Regions from separate parts of the Peribacillus sp. Hz7 genome, predicted to be linked through region 2. Evidence: riboswitches for the same ligand, from Rfam matches in the RefSeq annotation. Region 2 holds a riboswitch; each other region holds the start of a gene.
The links. A riboswitch is a leader RNA that binds a small molecule or an ion and turns the genes downstream of it on or off. The one in region 2 is predicted to bind lysine.
Positions count from the first base shown of each region.

Region 1: another riboswitch for lysine. It lies ahead of ACE199_RS09995 (amino acid permease); the one in region 2 lies ahead of dapA (4-hydroxy-tetrahydrodipicolinate synthase).
Region 3: another riboswitch for lysine. It lies ahead of ACE199_RS06420 (aspartate kinase); the one in region 2 lies ahead of dapA (4-hydroxy-tetrahydrodipicolinate synthase).

Region 1 is NZ_JBHHJV010000005.1:231,067-234,352, reverse strand. It holds gene ACE199_RS10005 (metal ABC transporter ATP-binding protein) at 1-172, opposite strand, end outside; gene ACE199_RS10000 (metal ABC transporter solute-binding protein, Zn/Mn family) at 185-1,105, opposite strand; lysine riboswitch at 1,485-1,668, shown strand; gene ACE199_RS09995 (amino acid permease) at 1,844-3,286, shown strand, end outside.
Region 2 is NZ_JBHHJV010000001.1:80,185-83,470, reverse strand. It holds gene ACE199_RS00425 (FAD-binding oxidoreductase) at 1-1,016, opposite strand, end outside; lysine riboswitch at 1,262-1,441, shown strand; gene dapA (4-hydroxy-tetrahydrodipicolinate synthase) at 1,569-2,462, shown strand; gene ACE199_RS00415 (hypothetical protein) at 2,640-2,849, opposite strand; gene ACE199_RS00410 (hypothetical protein) at 2,853-3,056, opposite strand.
Region 3 is NZ_JBHHJV010000003.1:87,368-90,653, forward strand. It holds gene ACE199_RS06415 (YslB family protein) at 229-681, shown strand; gene ACE199_RS06420 (aspartate kinase) at 735-1,967, opposite strand; lysine riboswitch at 2,087-2,263, opposite strand; gene uvrC (excinuclease ABC subunit UvrC) at 2,325-3,286, opposite strand, start outside.

The DNA.
Region 1 (3,286 bases), on a different contig from region 2:
AAATGCGCGGAACAAGTTCTAAAATTCCTTTAATTAAAGTTGATTTCCCTGCCCCATTTGGCCCGATAATCCCAATTAGCTTGCCTTCTGGTACTTCAAAAGAAACGGATTCAATAACTGGCTTTTTATGATAAGCAATCGTAAAATCTTCCACTTTTAATACATTCGGCATCTAAACCCCTCCTTATTTCAACGCATTTACAATCGTATCGGTATTGTGACGAACCATTCCAAGATACGTTCCTTTTTCTGTTCCTTTTTCTCCCATTGCATCTGAGAATAATTCTCCTCCAATTTTCACAGTATGCCCTTGTTTTTCAGCACCTTGAATAACCGCTTCAATCGCTTTTTTAGGAACGCTCGTTTCTACGAAGATCGCTTTAATTTGTTTTTCTACTAAGTAATCACGTAAATCGGTGACATCTTTAGAACCGTATTCAGATACGGTATTCATTCCTTGCAGCCCTTTCACTTCTAATCCATACGCTGCACCGAAATAGCCAAATGCATCATGCGCTGTAACAAGTACACGTTGTGATTTTGGAATCGTATTGATTTCAGATTGAACATATTCATGTAGTTCTTTTAATTTCTCAATATATGCTTCGTAATTCTTTTGGTAACTTTCTTTATTGGCTGGATCTTCCTTTATTAATGCTTCATTGACCGTATCGGCAGCTTGCATCCACAGCGTAACATCAAACCAAATATGCGGATCATATTGCCCAGCCTTTACTTCATGCAGTTCTTCCTTAGCAATATCTTTAGAAACCGCAATCGTCGTTTTTTTCTTACCCATTTGCTCAAAAATCTCTTCCATTTTCCCTTCAAGATGAAGACCGTTATATAGAATCATATCTGCCCCATCAAGTGTCTTGACATCACCTTGAGTTGCTTTGTATAAATGTGGATCGACTCCTGGCCCCATTAAACTTGTTACCTCCACATGCTCCCCACCAATATTTTCCACCAAATCTCCAATCATTCCCGTTGTCGCTACTACCACAAGCTTGCCTTCTGTTTGATTATCCGTCTCCGTTGAACATCCGACTAATAAAAGAAAAACAAGCACAACACTCACCATTGACTTCCATATGAATTTCATATACATCCCCCTTTTTCGTGTAGTTATAAATGTTTCCTTAATGCAAAACTAAGTATAAAAAAATACAGACCGAACTATCTTATGGACAAGCACCAAAAAGTTTCCTTAGGTAAACTTATTTTATAATATACATAATTTATATGCAAAGGTGCAACCTTTTTTTACGTTTTTATTTAATTATCTAAATATTTTATATTCTAGAATAATAATAGAGCCATTTAAAAAATCTGTTAAACCTATTCGTAAAACACCATTTATATCGAATATTCAGAAAACTCAAACCGTAACTATCAGCCCTTTCCAATAAGTTATTATTGCACTATTCAAGCCACTAGATTATAATTTTGGTATAATAAAAAATGCATATTTCCTCATTAACCGATGGGGTAGAGGCTGCGGCTTATAAAAGTAGAACGAGTGAGATACAAGAATATCGATGACTTCGTTTAAAAGGATAAGTTGCCGAAGCAAGACGATTTTCTTGGAGTCATCTTGCTGGTGGTGTGACCGAATAGGCACATTACTGTCACGTTGTTTCAGCAACGTGGGGAGCTATCTTCGGAAGGATTACACGGGTTTATAGAAAACAGCCGTCGATCTTTCGATGGCTGTTTTTTTATACTTTAAGAAAGTTTAACTTCTCTTAAGTATAAAAACACATCGACTTTCGCCATTAAAAGCGATAATTCATGTTTTTCTAATGTCCCTTCCTTCTAATTTAAAAGGAGTGTTACATGTATGAAAAATTTAAACTCATCAACACCACCATCCCAATTAAGGCGAAATCTAAAAGCTCGTCATTTAATGATGATTTCTTTAGGTGGAACAATTGGGACTGGTTTATTCCTAGCTAGTGGAGGAGCTATTCATCAAGCTGGACCTGGCGGAGCACTTGTTGCATATGCAGCTATTGGACTTATGGTGTACTACTTAATGACAAGTCTGGCCGAAATGGCGGCCTTTATGCCAGTTGCAGGTTCATTCCGCGTATACGCATCTAAGTTCGTTGATCCATCCTTTGGCTTTGCCATTGGCTGGAATTACTGGTATAACTGGGCCATTACAATCGCTGCAGAACTAGCGGCCGTTGTTCTTATTATGAAGTTCTGGTTCCCGGACAGCCCGTCTCTTTTATGGAGCGCTTTGGCACTAGTGATTATGTTTTTATTCAACTACTTATCTGTTAAAGGCTTTGGAGAAGCAGAATTCTGGTTTGCCATGATTAAAGTTGTAACAGTTGTAATCTTTATTGTTACCGGAATCCTTATTATTTTTGGCATTATGGGAGGAAACGATCCAATCGGGTTCTCTAACTTCGTCGCAGATGGTGGTCCATTTAACGGTGGATTTTTCGCAATCCTTGGTGTATTCATGGTGGCCGGATTCTCTTTCCAAGGAACTGAACTGCTTGGCGTAACAGCAGGAGAAAGTGAAGAGCCTGAGAAAAATATTCCTAAAGCTATTAAATCTGTATTTTGGCGTATTATTTTATTCTATATTTTAGCTATTCTAGTTATTGGTATGATTATTCCATTTACAGATGCCCGTCTGTTAAGTGATGAGGTTGCGGTTAGCCCATTTACACTTGTATTTGAAAGAGCCGGTCTTGCTTTCGCTGCTTCTGTTATGAATGCAGTTATTCTAACATCTGTATTGTCCGCTGGAAACTCTGGTATGTACGCATCTACGCGTATGCTTTGGGATTTAGCCCGCGATGGAAAGGCACCTAAATTCCTTGGTAAATTAGACAAACGCGGCGTTCCTGTGAATGCCCTTATTGTCACAGCATTAGTCGGTACACTTGCTTTCTCCGCTTCTTTATTTGGAGATGGTGTCGTCTATATTTGGCTATTAAATGCTTCAGGTATGGCTGGTTTTGTAACATGGGTCGGAATTGCTATTGCTCATTATCGATTCCGTAAGGCTTACATTGCTCAAGGACATAGTTTAGATAATTTACCATATCGTGCAAAAGGATTCCCTTTCGGCCCAATATTAGCATTGGTTCTTTGTATCATCATCATTATTGGACAAGGATATCAAGCGTTCTCAACGGACGGAATTGACTGGAATTCTATGCTTGTCTCGTACATTGGCTTAGTCCTATTCTTCATTGTGTGGATTGGATATAAAATTAGACATAAAACGAAATTGATTCCTCTTGAGGAATGCGACTTTAAA
Region 2 (3,286 bases):
TCTATTTTATAGAGGAGCTGCTCAATGACTGTATCATCTAATTCATCAAAGAAAAGAGAGCTTCCATAAACAGGTACGGTTTTTGGCACCATTGGGTCTAGCTTCTTTTGGAACGCTACAAATGGGACTACTCCTGTTTGATCAACAATTGGTTCTGCTAACTCGCGAAGCGGTTGAATGACTGTTTGGCCTTCTTTCGCATCACCTGCATAGATTCCTAAAAGCATGATTACCTTTTTATGATGTAAAAATTCAGGTAAAAACGGGGCGGGCGGCAGCACAGCAGCTGTTATATTAAGAGAAACTGCTTCATCAGGAGCTTGGGCCAAAAATTGTTGAACTTTGTTTAAGATGGCTTTTGCATCCTTAAAATCGTACATCACATCCAAAGCCAATACTTCTGGACCTACTGCATGCAAGGCAAACTCAAATCTAGTAACGACCCCAAAATTTCCGCCGCCTCCACGAATTGCCCAAAATAAATCTTGATGATTCTTTTCATTAACCTCAAGCACAACACCGTCTGCTGTTACGACTCTTGCACCAACAAGATTGTCACAAGTTAACCCATACTTCCCTCTTAAATAACCAATCCCGCCATTTAGAGCTAACCCAGCAACACCTGTTTCGGAAACTGTTCCAGTAGGAACTGCCAGTCCATACTTTTGAGTTTCAAGATCTATATCTCCAAGAGTGGCTCCACCTTCTACAACAGCCACTTGTCTTTTTTCATCTACTGTCACTTTTCTCATATGTGATAAGTCAATCATTACCCCATCATCACAAACAGCAAGGCCGGCTACATGGTGTCCTCCACCGCGAATCGAAATAGATAATTCATTTTCCTTCGCAAACTGTACAGCTGCAATCACATCATCTTCTGACTCACAAACTACTATTGCGGCTGGTTTTCTATCAATTACAGCATTCCAAACCCTTCTCACTTCATCATAGCGTGCATCATTTGGACGTATTAACCGGCTGCCTACATGCTTCTCAAGGGTACTATACATCATGTAATCACTCCTATCCTTTATATTTGAACACTAGTTCATTGTTACCATATAATAGTACCATTATTTGGTTAATTTTTCACAAAATTCTGTAATTATAATTACACCAATAGTCATACTCTCAAACTAGTTGACCTAGATTCTTCAAAAAGTAAAAGAGACAAACACTAACTTTCCATTGCAATCAAGTAAAAAAACTGGTATCATCTAACATAATTAAATATTCACTTATTTCAATATTCTTTTGAAGTAAGGATAGAGGAGCAAAGACCATAAGTACGCACTGGGAGGATAATGAGGTCCAATGACGATTGCGAAAAGGGGAATTTGCCGAAGTGGAAAGAATCTCATATTTCTTGAAGCTGGTTCTGTTATTGAATAAATACAGAACTGTCATATAGGAAACTATATGGAGGGCTATCTTACGCACAGAAATAATTTTTGTTACATATTGTTTCTACTGCAGCAGCGAAGCCCCGTTGTTGCTTTTTCGCGTTTATCGTTAATCGCCCTTCTCCCTCTATATAAAAATAATTTAAAGGACGTGGAGAAGTAATGAATTTCGGACAAATTTTAACTGCAATGGTAACCCCATTTGATCACAATGGTGAGATTGATTTTAATGCTGCAAGAAACTTAATCAATTATTTAATTGACAATGGTACAGACGGTTTAGTAGTTGCGGGTACAACTGGAGAATCCCCTACGTTAACGACGGAAGAAAAAGTCGAATTATTCAAATTTGTCGTTGAAGTTGTGAATGGAAGAATTCCTGTTATTGCTGGTACTGGCTCTTATAACACTAAAGCCTCTATCGATTTAACGAAGCTTGCAGAACAAGCAGGGGTCGATGGAATTATGCTCGTTGCTCCATACTACAATAAACCTTCTCAAGAGGGATTATATCAACACTTTAAAGCAATTGCTGAGTCAACGTCATTACCGGTTATGCTGTATAATATACCGGGGCGCAGCATTGTCAATATTTCTGTTGAGACTGTCGTTCGCCTTGCACAAATCCCAAACATCGTTTCCATTAAAGATGCAAGCGGCAACTTAGATGCGATGACTGCAATTATCAGCCAGACACCTGAAGATTTTTCATTGTACAGCGGTGATGATGGTTTAACATTACCTGTATTATCGATTGGCGGCACGGGAGTAATCTCAGTTGCTTCTCACATTATCGGTAATGAAATGCAAGCGATGATTGAAAATTTCAAAAATGGCAAGCTTCAAGAAGCTGCTCTAGCTCACCGCAGCCTTCTCCCAGTTATAAAAGCACTATTTGCTGCACCAAATCCATCACCGGTAAAAGCAGCATTAAATCTAAAAGGAATGTCTGTCGGCGGCGTTCGCTTACCAATCATTCCTCTAAACGATGAAGAAACAAATTCATTACAACAAGCACTGCAAGTACTGAATGTAAAAGAAGAAACGATTTCTTAAAAAAGTTTTCTAATAAACGAAAGTTTTGACTCATCTATGCGAAATCTAAAAAGTGGCTGACCTCCCATATCACATTACTGTCTGGGAGATCCGCACTCGTATCTTACTTTATTTATTAAATGAAAGTAAAAAATGACGTGTAAAATGGTACACGTCATTTTTATACTGGTTACTTTTTCACCTTGTCGCACTTCCAATATTTAAAAAAGTAAGAGTTGCAGTTATTTCATGTACACCATTGACTAAAATCGTAATCCTATTGGTTCCTGAATTTCGATTCGTATTTGAAATGAGTCTAGGAAAATCAAACTCTATCGGAACGCCTTGTACAAAGGTTCTTACAGTATCAGACCTATATAACGAACCAAACGTTGGTGTTGCACCCATTGCTCATGTTGCTCCTGTTGAACCCGTTTCTCCTTTAAATATATTTACCTCAACTTCTTGTTCAATTATTAATTTTTTATTATCTTCTATGACTTTTTGTTTCTTCTTAACTTTAACGCAATTACATTTCCTCCCGCCACATTTAGAACAGTGTACTTTAACTTCTTGCTCTATTTTATTTTTTCTATTATTATCCAAACGTTTCACATCTTCCCCAAATTATTACTCACACACTATGTAACTGACATTAAATTTGATTGGACAAATATCTATAAAAAATCGTAAACCCAAGTTTTTTATACAATTACCGAACTTCTTTAGAAACAAAAAGCATTTATTACTTGTACCCATGCTAAACGTATCAAAAAAGGACGTCGGTTTAAATTCACCAACGTCCTTAACTAAACTCTATAACTTTCTTGTAACTTGAATATCTT
Region 3 (3,286 bases), on a different contig from region 2:
TCAAGAAAACGGATACAAGATTTCTTTTTTTCACGATAGAAATTCATGATAATCTACCAAGGTGAATTCTAAATTATCTAAATTTTTACAAAAATTATTATTATAGGCATCTATATCATGAAATAGCATGTTAATATTTCCCAATAATTCCCGAAAATATTTTAAAAAATAGTACAGCATCAAAATGAAAATTGTTTATAATAGATTTACAGAAAGAGGCGATTCACAATGAAAAAAAATCTCGCAGAAACTTTAGAAGACTCTGCAATAAACGAACTTCAAATTCCTACTTTTGGCTATGAACTCATTCGAGAAATTGTCTTAGATAATATCCTCGGACAAGACTCCTACCAAATCCTTTATTGGACTGGAAAACAGTTAGCTAGAAAGTTCCCTTTGAGTAGTATGGGTGAAGTGGTTGCATTTTTTCAAAGTGCTGGCTGGGGTGATTTAATCATCGAAAAAGAAACAAAAAATGAAATGGAACTCACCTTAACCGGAGAAATTATCAATCGCCGCCTAGAGCTCTATTCGGACTGCCATTTCCAACTAGAAACTGGATTCCTCGCCGAGCAGAGCGCCCTTCAAAAAAAATGCAGCAGTGAAGCAGTTGCTGAAATTAAAAAACGCGCAAAAAGAGTCATTTTCACGGTTCAATGGGATCCAAAAGATCCACTTTAATCGTGCTGTAAAACAGACTTACAATAAAGTAAGTCTGTTTTACACCTCTTTAATTAAGCTAACGTTTTTGAATGGGCACCTAAGTTGAAGGCAACATGCAGAGCTTCTACCGCTTTAACCATTTCCTGTTCATTGATAACAGTTGACACTTTAATTTCTGATGTACTAACCATTTTCACCTGGATTCCCGTATTCGCCATCACTTCAAACATTTCAGCTGCGACTCCAGGGTTTGAGACCATACCCGAACCAACGATTGATACTTTCGCTAAGCCATCTTCTGTTTCGATTCTTTCAAACTCAAGGTTCGGTTTATTACTTTCCAATACTTGAAGAGCTTCTTGAAGAGCCTCACTTTTAATTGAAAACGAAAGATTTGTTGTCTCTTCAGATGTCATTGTTTGAATAATGATATCTACGTTAATATGATGCTTTGCAAGCGTCGTAAAAATCGTTGATAAAGTGCTAAGTGTACGCGGTAAACCAAACACCGTCACACGTGTAATTTTATCTTCAAAGGCAATACCTCTTACAATTAAATTTTCTTCCATTGTTGCTTCCTCCTCAATAATCGTCCCTGATTCTTTCTCCATACTAGAACGTACTTCTAGTGGAATGTGGTAATTTTTAGCAAACTCAACCGCACGTGGGTGAAGTACGCCAGCTCCTAAATTTGCAAGTTCTAACATTTCATCATATGAAATCGATAAGAGCTTTCTCGCCTCTTTAATATAGCGTGGGTCCGTCGTAAATACGCCGGTTACGTCCGTATAAATGTCACAGCGTTGCGCTTTCAGTGCTGCAGCTAGTGCAACAGCTGTTGTATCTGAACCTCCGCGCCCTAATGTCGTAATATTCCCTTCCTCATCTACCCCTTGGAATCCAGCAACGACAATTACTTTCCCTGCATGTAGTTCCGCTTCCATACGTTTCGTATCAATTTGTAAAATGCGTGCATTTCCATGGACCGCTTCCGTTTGAATTCCTGCCTGCCATCCTGTAAATGAAATGGTTTGCTGACCTTGCTCAAGTAAGGCCATTGTTAATAAAGAAATCGTAACCTGCTCACCTGTTGACAGCAGCATATCCATTTCACGCTTACTTGGAGTAGCTGTAATTTCCTTTGCCATTGTTACCAATTCATCCGTTGTTTTGCCCATCGCTGACACGACGACAACGACATCGTTCCCTCTCTCTACTTCTTCCATGACCCGTCTTGCCACATTTTTAATTTTTGTGACACTTCCGACGGATGTACCGCCAAACTTCTGTACAATAATTGGCATATTCATTCATCCTCTCTGTTGTTTACACTAAACTGAATTTGATATGTACAAGCACAAAAAAAGCAACGAGATATATCTCATTGCTTTGTCCGCGAAAAATACTATAAATACGGCAAATACAGTGAGATAGCTCTCCAGGAAATTCTTCCTGACAGTCTGCCATTTATTCAATGTCAAACCAGAAAAACAAAGTATGAGTTTTGTTTTCCTTCGGCGATTTCCCCTTTCAAAACCTTTCACAGAAGCTCATACTTCTCCAGGTTTCTACTATTGAATCTCGCACCTCTATCAGCACTCTTTAATTGTCATGTTCAAAATTCTTCTTGAGTATAGCATAGAGGAGAAAGTGAATCAAGTTCATCTCTGAAATTTTTGGAAGATGGCCTCTGCTACTTTTTCGGGCATACCTGCTTGAACGAGCTCTTCAATAGAGGCTTCTTTTATTTTTTTAAGCGAACCGAATGATTTAAGCAATTGCTTACGCCTTTTCTCACCAACTCCTGAAATATCGTCAAGCTGTGAATGAATCGCATTTTTCCCACGAAGTTGCCGATGGAAGGTTATCGCAAATCGATGCACTTCATCTTGAATTCGCTGCAATAAATAAAACTCCTGACTCTGTCGATCAAGTGGAATAATTTCAAGCGGATTCCCTATCATCAATTCAGATGTACGATGCTTCTCATCCTTTACTAGACCAGCTAACGGTATATCGAGGCCTAATTCATTCTCCAAAATATCCCTAACCGCTTCAACATGTCCTTTTCCTCCGTCAATAATGATTAAATCCGGTAATGGCAGGCCTTCTTTTAACACACGTGAATATCTTCTGCGTACAACTTCCCGCATCGATTCATAATCATCCGGCCCTTGCACCGTTTTAATTTTATATTTGCGGTATTCTTTTTTTACTGGCTTCCCATCTATAAATACAACTAGTGCAGATACAGGATTTGTTCCTTGAATATTGGAGTTATCAAACGCTTCAATACGATGAGGTGTATAAATTCCTAACTGCTTCCCTAAATTCTCGACAGCCTTTATGGATCGTTCCTCATCTCGTTCAAGAAGAGAGAATTTTTCGTGTAGTGCTAATTTAGCATTTTTATTCGCTAAATCAAGCATGTCCTTTTTCTGACCACGTTTTGGTTGAATAATTTTCACATTGAGAAGACGTTCCGCTAGGTCTGCCTCAACTGTCTCTGGAATCAAAATTTCCTTTGGCTTTAAGTGATGATCCATTTCATAAAAACGGCCTAAAAAGGTAAGCAGTTCTTCCTCTGGTTCATTATAAGCTGGAAAAAGCGAAACATCGCGTT